3 regions of the Kocuria aegyptia genome follow, and region 1 is predicted to be linked to each of the others. Evidence: riboswitches for the same ligand, from Rfam matches in the RefSeq annotation. Region 1 holds a riboswitch; each other region holds the start of a gene.

Region 1 (3,262 bases):
AGTTCACGAAGCAGTCCACCACGTCGATCGGTCCCGGCACCTCGGCGAGCGTGCGGTAGCCGGGCTCGCCGTGCACCGGCTCGCCCTTCGGGTTCACCGGGACGATGGTCATGCCGAGGTCGTCCCGGATCCGCCGGGCGACCGAGTGCGCCGGGCGGGCGGTGTTGCCGGTCAGTCCCACCACGGCCCACCGGCCGGGCCGGGACATGAGACGGTCGAGGACGGCGGGGTCGTTGCGGGCCATGGCACCAGCCTGGCACGGAACTCCCCCCTCCGCGCGAGATTGCACGTGTCCGCCACCGGACGCGCTCAAGGTCGAGCGGTCGCCGACACGTGCCGGCTCGCGGGCGGGAATCTCAGGAGAACAGCGGCAGGAGGTCCGCGTGCGCGCCCAGCACCGCACGCTCCGGGGCGGTCAGCTCCGCCCGGCCGGTGCCCACGCGGGCGAAGTGCTCGTCGCTCCAGTGCTCGAGCGGCTCGCGCTCCCACAGGTCGGTGAGCACCCGGCGCACCTCGGCGAGCCCGTCCACGGCGGGACCCGGGGAGCCGTCCAGGTCCTGGATCAGGTCCAGGTGGTGCACCGTGGCCTCCACGGCGAGGGTGCTCAGCAGGTCCTCGACCCGCAGCACGTGCCCCTGGGTGCGGACCACTCCGCCGCCGCAGTGCTCCGCCGCGTGCACGAGCGCCCGGGCGGACTCGCGGTAGAGCTCGCGCACCGGGTCCCAGTCCCGGGCCATGGACGCGGCCACGCGGGTGCGGCGCCGGTCCTCGGCGGCCCCCGCGGGGTCGCCGCCCCGGCCGGTCCAGTAGGTCGCGGCGTCCCGGTCCGGGCGGGCGGTCGTGGGCGTGTGCAGGGCGACCAGCCCCCGCAGCGCGTCCATCGCGCAGTGGTGGGTGAGGTCCCGGACCGTCCACCCCGTGCATCCCGTGGCGGCCCAGGAGTCGTCGTCGCCGAGCCCGTCGAGGACCGCGCCGAACGCCGTGCAGGCGTCGCGCACCAGGTCCGCCCGGGCCGGGGCGTTGCGGCTCGTCATGGGTCCATGGTGGGGCACGGAGGGCTCCCGTGCCAGCGCTGCGCCGCAGCGACCCCGGATGCGGCGGATTTGCCAGGGAACACGCCGAGGCCGTTCAATGGATGGCGTAACCATCCGGAGCGGCTGAGAGACCTGGCTCGTCGACGTCGCAGCAACCGGCACGGATCCGTCTGATCCTCCGTGCGAGGTGCTAATGCCAGGACCGATGGAGTTGACCATGAGCACTTCTCTGCTGGGCTCTGCGCCGTCCGCCGCGCCGGGCACCCCGAAGCGCGCCTTCTCGGTGGCGTTCGAGCACGTCGGCAAGGCCTTCCCGGCCGACCACGAGACGCACCACGTCCTGCAGGACGTCGACGTCACGGCCCGGCCCGGCGAGGTCCTGGCGATCCTGGGGCCCTCGGGGTGCGGCAAGTCCACGCTCCTGCGGGCCGCCGCGGGCCTCGACACCGCCTCGACGGGCCGGGTGCTCATCGACGGCACCCCGGTGTCCGGGATCGACCCGCGCTGCGCGGTCGCCTTCCAGGAGCCGCGTCTGCTGCCGTGGCGCTCCGTGCGCGAGAACGTCCGTCTGGGCCTGCCCCGCGGGCTGCCCCGGGACGAGGGGGACGCCGTGATCGACGACCTGCTGCGCCTGGTCGGGCTCACCGCGCACGCCCGCCACCGCCCCCGCGCGATCTCCGGCGGCATGGCCCAGCGCGCGTCCCTGGCCCGCGCCCTGGCCCGCAACCCCGGGGTCCTGCTGCTCGACGAGCCCTTCGGCGCACTCGACGCCCTGACCCGGCTGCAGATGCAGGACCTCCTGCTCACGATCCACGCGGCCCAGCCCACCACCGTCCTGCTCGTCACCCACGACGTCGACGAGGCGCTGCAGCTCGCGGACCGGATCGTGGTCCTGGGCCGGACCGGGCCCACCGCTCCCGCCTCGATCAGCACGGTCCTCGCGGTGCCGGGGGAACGCCCCCGGGACCGGGCCTCCGACGTCCTGGCCGAGCTGCGCGTGCAGCTCCTCAGCCACCTCGGCGTCGACGCCCACCACCCAGCGACCCGCTGACGCGGACCCTCCCGCCCCGCTCGCCAGATCCGGTCGCGGCGCCAGTCCGCGCCGCCCGCACCGCTCGCACCGCCCGCACCGCCCGCACCTGCGAAAGGCTCCGCCATGCCCCTGTCCCAGCGTTCCGTCCGCACGATCCCCGCGCTCGCCGCCGTCCTGGCCCTCTCCCTGACCGGGTGCATGGCCGGTGAGGGCTCCGGCGAGGCGCCGGCGGAGGCCACCGGGGGCGGCACCGTCCGGGTGGACTGGGCCACCTACAACCCGCTCTCCGTGGTGATCAAGGAGAAGGGATGGCTCGAGACCGCCTTCGCCGAGGAGGGCATCGAGGTGGAGTGGGTGCAGTCCGCCGGGTCGAACAAGGCCAACGAGGCCCTGCGGGCGGAGGCGGTGGACATCGGCTCGACCGCGGGCTCCGCGGCGCTGCTGGCCCGCAGCAACGGCACCCCGATCCAGGTGATCGACCTCTACTCGCAGCCGGAGTGGTCCGCCCTGGTCACCACCGCCGGGAGCGGGGTCGAGGAGGTCGCGGACCTCGCGGGCCGGACCGTGGCCGCGACCAAGGGCACCGACCCGTACTTCTTCCTGCTCCAGGCCCTCGACGAGGCCGGGGTGGACGCCGGGGACGTGACGATCCAGAACCTGCAGCACGCCGACGGCCGCGCCGCCCTGGAGAACGGCCAGGTGGACGCCTGGTCCGGGCTCGACCCGATCATGGCCGCCGCGGAGGGGAACGGCGCGGAGCTGTTCTACCGCAACGTCGACTTCAACACCTACGGCTTCCTCAACGCCCACGAGAACTTCCTCGAGGAGCAGCCCGAGGCCGCTCAGACCGTGGTGGACGTCTACGCCTACGCCCGGGAGTGGGCGCAGGAGAACACCGAGGAGACCGCGCAGCTGCTGGCCGAGGCCGCCGGGATCGAGCTGTCCGTGGCCGAGAAGGTGCTCGAGCGCACCAACCTGGACATCGATCACGTGCCCGGCGACGAGCAGCTGGCGGTCCTCGAGAAGGTCGGCCCGATCTTCGTCGAGTCCGACGACGTGGCCGGCCAGGAGCAGATCGACGAGGCGCTCGGGAGCATCGTGGAGAGCTCCTACGCCGAGAACGCCGACGCCTCCCGCGCGGCCGAGCTGGTCGGGGGCCGGCAGTGACGCAGCCGCTTCCCCCCGCCGAGGAGGC
Region 2 (3,262 bases), on a different contig from region 1:
GACGGTGCCCGTGCTGCTGCTCTCGGCCCTGCGCCACGCCCTGGTCGAGGAGGTCGTCGTGGTCGCGTTCCTCGCGGACCGGCTGACCCGCATCGGCTGGAGCTGGCCCGTGGTGCTCGTGGTCACCGCCCTGTTCCGCGGCAGCTACCACCTCTACCAGGGGATCGGGCCCTTCCTCGGCAACGTGGTGATGGGCCTCGTCTTCGCGGAGCTCTACCGGCGCACCGGGCGGGTGATGCCCCTCGTCGTCGCGCACTTCCTGCTGGACGCCGTGGGCTTCCTCGGCGCCGCCCGGTTCCTGGGCTGAGCCCGGCCCCGCCCGGCTGCGGCCCGCCGCCCGGACCGCGGCCGGGCCTCAGATGGTGACGGGCCCGTCCGGGGTGCTGAAGGTGACGGAGAGCACTCCCGGGGTGCCGTCCGGATAGCGCCAGTCGACCTCGAGGTCCTCGAGCGCGGTCTCGACGGGGGCGCCCAGCCACTCCGCGACCCGCTCCGGGGACCCGGCGATGCACATGCCCGCGAGCCCGACGTCCGTGAGCCTCGCCTGGGACGGGTGCATCTCCGGGGCGGAGTCGAAGCGGACCATGAACGGCAGCTGCGGGTCGGCGATCAGGCCCTTGACGCCGATCTGGTGCCACTCCAGGCACCGGCCGTCCGGGAACACCCGCTGACCGGGCACGGACCGGCGCCCGAGGCGCTGCTCGAAGGGGGCGAGGTCGTCGACCTCCACGACCCAGCCCAGCCAGCCGCCGCCGGCCTCGGACCGGGCGCGCACGGCCTGGCCGAAGGGAGCCTTCTCCGCAGCCGGGTGCGGGAGGACCTCGACGACCTCCACGTACTGGTGGTTCGTCAGCGGCAGGATCATGTTGCGGGTGCCGAAACGGGGGTGCACCCCGCCCTTGACCGGCTCGATCCCGAGCTGGTTCGCGATGCGCTCGGTGGTGGCCGCCAGGCCCTCCGGGCGGCAGGCGTAGGACACGTGGTCGACTCTCATGGGCACATCGTGGCACCGTGTGACTTTCGTCTCCAAATCGGCCCGCGACGCGCCGGGCGCGGTGCGGGTGAGGCCCGGCGCCGGGCGTCACGACGCGGCCCGGCTTGACGCCGTGTCGCCCGGGTCCGGAGAATGCTGTCCAGGTCATGAGCGCCAGCGTCCAAGCCCCAGCTAGCTGGCCGGCAACCCTCCACCGCGGTGGGGTGCCCTGGGTGAAGACCAGGCTCCTCGCGACCGGCGAGCGAGCAAGCGCGGGTCCCCGGCGCCCGGCCCTTCCCGGCCGCACCGCCTCGGCCGGGACGGGACCCCTGAGATCCGCAAGGAGTCCCACGGCATGTCCGACCTCCCCGCCTCCAGCACCGGCGTCTCCGCCGCCCCGACCGACCTGGCCCCGGCCGAACGCCCCACCCCGGCGAACCCCGGGGGCTGGGCCTTCGAGACCCGGCAGATCCATGCGGGACAGAGTCCCGACCCGGTCACCGGCTCCCGCGCCCTGCCGATCCACCAGACCACGTCCTTCGTCTTCCCCGACGCCCAGGCCGCCGCCGACCGCTTCGCGCTCGCCGAGCTCGGCCCGATCTACACGCGGATCGGCAACCCGACCACGGAGGTCGTGGAGAACCGGATCGCCGCCCTGGAGGGCGGCGTGGGCGCCCTCATGCTCAGCGCGGGGCAGTCGGCGACGACCTTCGCCGTGCTCAACGTCGCCGGCGCGGGCGACCACGTCGTGGCCAGCCCCAGCCTGTACGGCGGGACCTACAACCTCCTGAAGTTCACGCTGCCGAAGCTCGGCATCGAGACCACCTTCGTGGCGGACCCGGACGACCCCGAGGCCTGGCGCCGGGCGGTCCGGCCGAACACGAAGGCCTTCTACGCGGAGACGATCCCGAACCCGCGCAACGACGTCCTCGACCTCGAGACGGTCTCCGGGATCGCCCACGACCACGAGGTGCCGCTGATCGTGGACAACACCGTCGCGACCCCGTACCTCATCCAGCCCTTCCGCTGGGGCGCGGACATCGTGGTGCACTCGGCCACCAAGTTCCTGGGCGGGCACGGCACCGCCATCGGCGGCGTGATCGTGGACTCCGGGAACTTCGACTTCGGCCGCTACCCCGAGCGCTTCCCCGGCTTCAACCAGCCGGACGAGTCCTACGGCGGCCTCGTCTACGCCGAGGCCCTGGGCGCGGAGGGCCCCTTCGGCGTCAACCTGTCCTACATCCTCAAGGCCCGCGTGCAGCTGCTGCGCGACCTCGGCTCGGCGATCTCCCCGTTCAACGCGTTCCTCATCGAACAGGGCATCGAGACGCTGTCCCTGCGGATGGAGCGGCACGTGGCCAACGCCGGGAGGGTGGCCCGCTGGCTCGAGGCGCGCGAGGACGTGCGCGCGGTGTCCTGGGCCGGGCTGGAGTCCTCCCCGTGGCACGAGCGGGCGCAGAAGTACGCGCCCCGGGGCGCCGGATCGATCCTGGGCTTCGTCCTCGACGGCGGCCGGGAGGCCGGAGCGGCCTTCGTGGACGCCCTGACCCTGCACTCGAACGTCGCGAACATCGGCGACGTCCGCTCCCTCGTGATCCACCCGGCGTCCACCACGCACAGCCAGCTCCTGCCCGAGGAGCAGCTGGCCGCCGGCGTGGAACCCGGCTTCGTGCGGCTGTCCGTGGGCCTGGAGAACATCGACGACATCCTGGCGGACCTGGAACAGGGCTTCGCCGCGGCCGCGGCCGCGCACGGAGGGCAGGAGTGACCGTGACGGTCGTGGGGGGCACGGACGCCGGGACCACCGTGCGCGAGGACGGCGTGCCGCGGGTGGCCGGGATCGGCGAGCTGGAGCTCGAGTCGGGTTTCCGGCTGCCCGGGGTCCGGATCGCCTACGAGACCTGGGGGACGCTCGCCCCGGACGGCTCCAACGCGGTCCTGGTGGAGCACGCCCTCACCGGGGACACCCACGTGGCGACCGGCCGGGCCCGCCCCGGCGCCCCCGAGGCCGAGCGGCGCGCCGCGCAGAGCGGCGGCTGGTGGGAGGGCCTCGTCGGCCCCGGCGCCGCCATCGACACGGACCGCTGGTTCGTGGTCTGCACCAACATCCTGGGCGGCTGCTACGGGTCCACGGGCCCGGCGACCCCCGCGCCGCCGGAGGTGGACCCCCAGGGCCGCCCCTGGGGCTCCCGCTTCCCGCTCGTCACCGTCCGGGACTGCGTGCACGCCGAGGCGGCCCTGGCCGACGCCCTAGGCATCGACGCCTGGCGCCTGGTCATCGGCGGCTCC
Region 3 (3,262 bases), on a different contig from region 1:
TCGAGGTCCGTGATGTCCACGGGCGTGTGCGCGATCTCCCACGGGGCGAGGACCGTGGTGATCAGCCGGTTGGTGCCGCCGTAGCCGTCGGCACCGAGCACGATGTGGTCGCCCGGGCGCAGCACCGCGCGCAGCAGGGCGTCCTCGGCGGCGATCCCCGAGGCGAACGCGAAGCCGCGCTCGCCGCGCTCCAGGGCCGCGAGCTGCGCCTCGAAGCCGCTGCGGGTGGGGTTGGAGCCGCGGCTGTACTCGTGGCCGGCGCGCAGCACGTTGATCCCGTCCTGGGCGAACGTGGAGGTCTGGTAGATCGGCGGGATGACCGCCCCCGTCAGCGGGTCGGGCTCCTGGCCGGCGTGGACGGCGGTGGTGGTGAAGCCCCGGTGGCGGGTGCGGGTCTCGGTGGCGGACGTCATGGCGGGGCTCACTTCCGGGAGGTCTGGACGGTGTCGAGGGCCTGGCCGAGGTCGGCCACGAGGTCCTGGGGGGACTCGAGACCGATCGACAGCCGGATCGTGGTCTCGGCGATCCCGCCGGCCCGGCGCTGCTCGGGAGTCAGGCGGCAGTGCGTCATCGCCGCCGGGTGGGCCACGAGGCTGCGGGTGTCCCCGATGTTGGCGACCAGCTTGAACAGCCGGAGCGAGTCGATGAACGGGCCCACGGCGCCGTCCGGGGCGGCGAGGTCGAAGGAGAACACGGAGCCGATCCCGCGCGGGAAGTCCCGGGCGGCGATCCCGGCGCCGGGGTTCCCGGGCACGCCGGGGTGGTGGACGCGGGCAACGGTGGGGTGGCCGGCCAGGAACTCGGCCACCTCGAGGGCGGAGGCCGTGTGGCGGGCCACGCGCAGGTCCAGGGTCTCGGTGCCCTGCAGGATCTGGCTGGCGTTGAACGGGGACAGCGTGGTGCCGAGGTCGTGCACGTACTTCGCCCGGACCAGGTGCAGGTAGGGGCTGGCCCCGGCGCACTTCTCGGCGAGGCTCAGCCCGCCCCAGCGGGCACGGGCCTGGGTGAACTGCGGCCATTTCTCGGGCCGCGCGGACCAGTCGAAGCTCCCGCCGTCCACGACCGCCCCGGCGAGCGCGTTGCCGTGCCCGCCCAGGAACTTGGTGGCCGAGTGCACCACGATGTCGGCGCCCTTCTCCAGCGGCCGGTACAGGGCCGGGGACGCGAGGGTGTTGTCGACGACGACGGGGACCCCGGAGGCCCGGGCGACGTCGGCGATGCCGGGCAGGTCCGGCAGGGTGGCCAGCGGGTTGCCGATGGACTCCAGCAGGAACGCCCGGGTGTCGGGGCGCACGGCCGCGGCCCACGCCCCCGGGGCGGTCGGGTCCACGAAGGAGACCTCGATGCCGTAGTCCGCGAAGGAGTCGGTGAGCAGGTCCACCGTCCCGCCGTAGAGCTTCTCGGAGGCCACGAGGTGCTTGCCGGCGCCCTGGCCGAGGAGGGCCAGCAGCGCGACGGCCACGGCGGACTGCCCGGAGCCGGTCGCCACGGCGCCCGCACCGCCCTCGAGGTCGCTGATCCGCTGCTCGAGCACGGCCACCGTGGGGTTGCCGGTGCGCGTGTAGGTGAAGCCCGCGCGGGTCTGGGCGAACATCTGCCGGGCCGCCTCGTAGTCCGGGAACTCGAACGCCGCGGTCTGGTAGATCGGCACCGTCAGGGTGCGCTGGGTGACCTGGTCGTGGGTGCCGGCGTGGATCTGCCGGGTCGCGAGGTCGTGGTCGGTCACGGGGATGGACATGGCGCTGCTCCTGTGCCTTGCTCTTACCCGCACCGGTCGTCCGCGTGCGCCGGGTGGGCACGCCGCGGAAGATGCAGGCCGCTTCCTCATCCGAACCACCCAATGAGCATGGGGTTGGTGCGTGACCCAGTCGGAGCTTGGCGGTCACGTCTCGTGAAGCTGGAACAACACTATGCGCAGAGGTAGTCGGTGTCCCTCCGCGACGGAAGATGACGACCGTGACGGTTCATGACACCGGACGTGCGCCGGTGTCCGGTCCGTGCGTCAGGCCCGCGTGTCATGCCCGGGTGTCGATGTCCTCGAAGATCAGGAACGTCTGGGTGTCCACCACGCCGGGCAGTTGCTGGATGTGCTCGAAGATCACCTGCCGCAGGTGCACGGTGTCCACGGCCCGCACCAGGAGCATGACGTCGAAGTTCCCGCCCACCAGGGCGATGTGGTGCACGGCGGGGATCGCCTGGAGCTGGGCGCACAGCTCCCGCCAGGTGTTCTGCTGCAGCTTGAGCGTCACGTAGGCCGAGGCCTGCAGGCCCGCCCGCACCGGGTCGATCACGGTGCTGAAGCGCAGGATCACTCCCTCGTCCCGGAGCCGGTTGATCCGGGCGTAGGCGTGGGCGCGGGAGACGTGCACGGCCGCGGCGATGGCGGTCACCGACTGCCTCGCGTCCCGGGACAGCTCCTCGAGGATCTTCCGGTCGGTCTCGTCCAGCGGCACGGGGGTGGAAGGCACGGCGGGCTCCTCGGGGTGGGTCGGCGCAGCGTCCGGACCGGGTCGGACGAATGCGTGTGCTCCACGCCACACTAGAACATTTCGTCCACGCACGGTGCACCGTCTGTCTCAGACTTCTCCACTTCTCCGGCTTTGTGGATACGAAGCATGCCCGGTTCCCATACTGGGAAGACAGAGCTGCACCAGCCTTCCTGCCTCCCCGGGCCTGCGAGCGGGCCGGGACCGACCGAGGGGACATCATGAGCCAGACCGTCGAGACCCCCGAGGACCCCATCCTCCGGGCCTCCCAGACCTTCGGCATCACGCCGGAGCAGTACATGCTCCCGGCACGCGGCGAGATCCGCATGGTCGATCCGAGCGGGCGGCTGCTCGCTCCCGAGGAGCAGGGCACCGGCCCCGGCCACGAGTACCCGCTTCCGGCCCGGGACGTCCTGCTGGAGGCCTACGAGAAGCTGGTGGTCGGGCGGCGGGTCAACGACCAGAACTCCGCCCTGGTCCGCCAGGGCCGCATGGCCGTCTACCCGTCCAGCCACGGCCAGGAGGCCTGCCAGGTGGCGGCCGCCCTGTGCCTCGCGGAGGGCGACTGGCTGTTCCCCACCTACCGGGACACCGTGGCGGTCATGACCAAGGGTGTGGACCCCCTGCAGGTCATGGCGATCTTCCGCGGCGAGTGGCACGGCGGCTACGACCCGTACGAGCACCGCGTGGGCATCCAGTCCACCCCGCTCACCACCCAGCTGCTGCACGCCGTGGGCGTGGCCCACGCCGCCAAGCTGCGCGGGGAGGACACCGTG

Evidence for each region. Region 1 has a riboswitch for S-adenosylmethionine ahead of ABD220_RS15625 (ABC transporter ATP-binding protein). Riboswitches for the same ligand answer to the same signal wherever they lie in the genome.
Region 2: linked by a shared signal. The riboswitch ahead of ABD220_RS01000 (bifunctional o-acetylhomoserine/o-acetylserine sulfhydrylase) and the one ahead of ABD220_RS15625 (ABC transporter ATP-binding protein) in region 1 are both predicted to bind S-adenosylmethionine.
Region 3: linked by a shared signal. The riboswitch ahead of ABD220_RS12500 (O-acetylhomoserine aminocarboxypropyltransferase/cysteine synthase family protein) and the one ahead of ABD220_RS15625 (ABC transporter ATP-binding protein) in region 1 are both predicted to bind S-adenosylmethionine.

Annotation. Positions count from the first base shown of each region.
Region 1 is NZ_BAAAOA010000046.1:283,173-286,434, reverse strand. Features, by position in the region: gene ABD220_RS15635 (CoA-binding protein) at 1-244, opposite strand, end outside; gene ABD220_RS15630 (maleylpyruvate isomerase N-terminal domain-containing protein) at 357-1,034, opposite strand; SAM riboswitch class I at 1,142-1,246, shown strand; gene ABD220_RS15625 (ABC transporter ATP-binding protein) at 1,252-2,085, shown strand; gene ABD220_RS15620 (aliphatic sulfonate ABC transporter substrate-binding protein) at 2,191-3,234, shown strand; gene ABD220_RS15615 (ABC transporter permease) at 3,231-3,262, shown strand, end outside.
Region 2 is NZ_BAAAOA010000005.1:74,245-77,506, forward strand. Features, by position in the region: gene ABD220_RS00990 (CPBP family intramembrane glutamic endopeptidase) at 1-307, shown strand, start outside; gene ABD220_RS00995 (VOC family protein) at 356-994, opposite strand; SAM riboswitch class IV at 1,137-1,252, shown strand; gene ABD220_RS01000 (bifunctional o-acetylhomoserine/o-acetylserine sulfhydrylase) at 1,329-2,741, shown strand; gene metX (homoserine O-acetyltransferase MetX) at 2,738-3,262, shown strand, end outside.
Region 3 is NZ_BAAAOA010000029.1:139,773-143,034, reverse strand. Features, by position in the region: gene ABD220_RS12505 (cystathionine gamma-synthase) at 1-413, opposite strand, end outside; gene ABD220_RS12500 (O-acetylhomoserine aminocarboxypropyltransferase/cysteine synthase family protein) at 422-1,738, opposite strand; SAM riboswitch class IV at 1,776-1,897, opposite strand; gene ABD220_RS12495 (Lrp/AsnC family transcriptional regulator) at 2,016-2,468, opposite strand; gene ABD220_RS12490 (thiamine pyrophosphate-dependent enzyme) at 2,708-3,262, shown strand, end outside.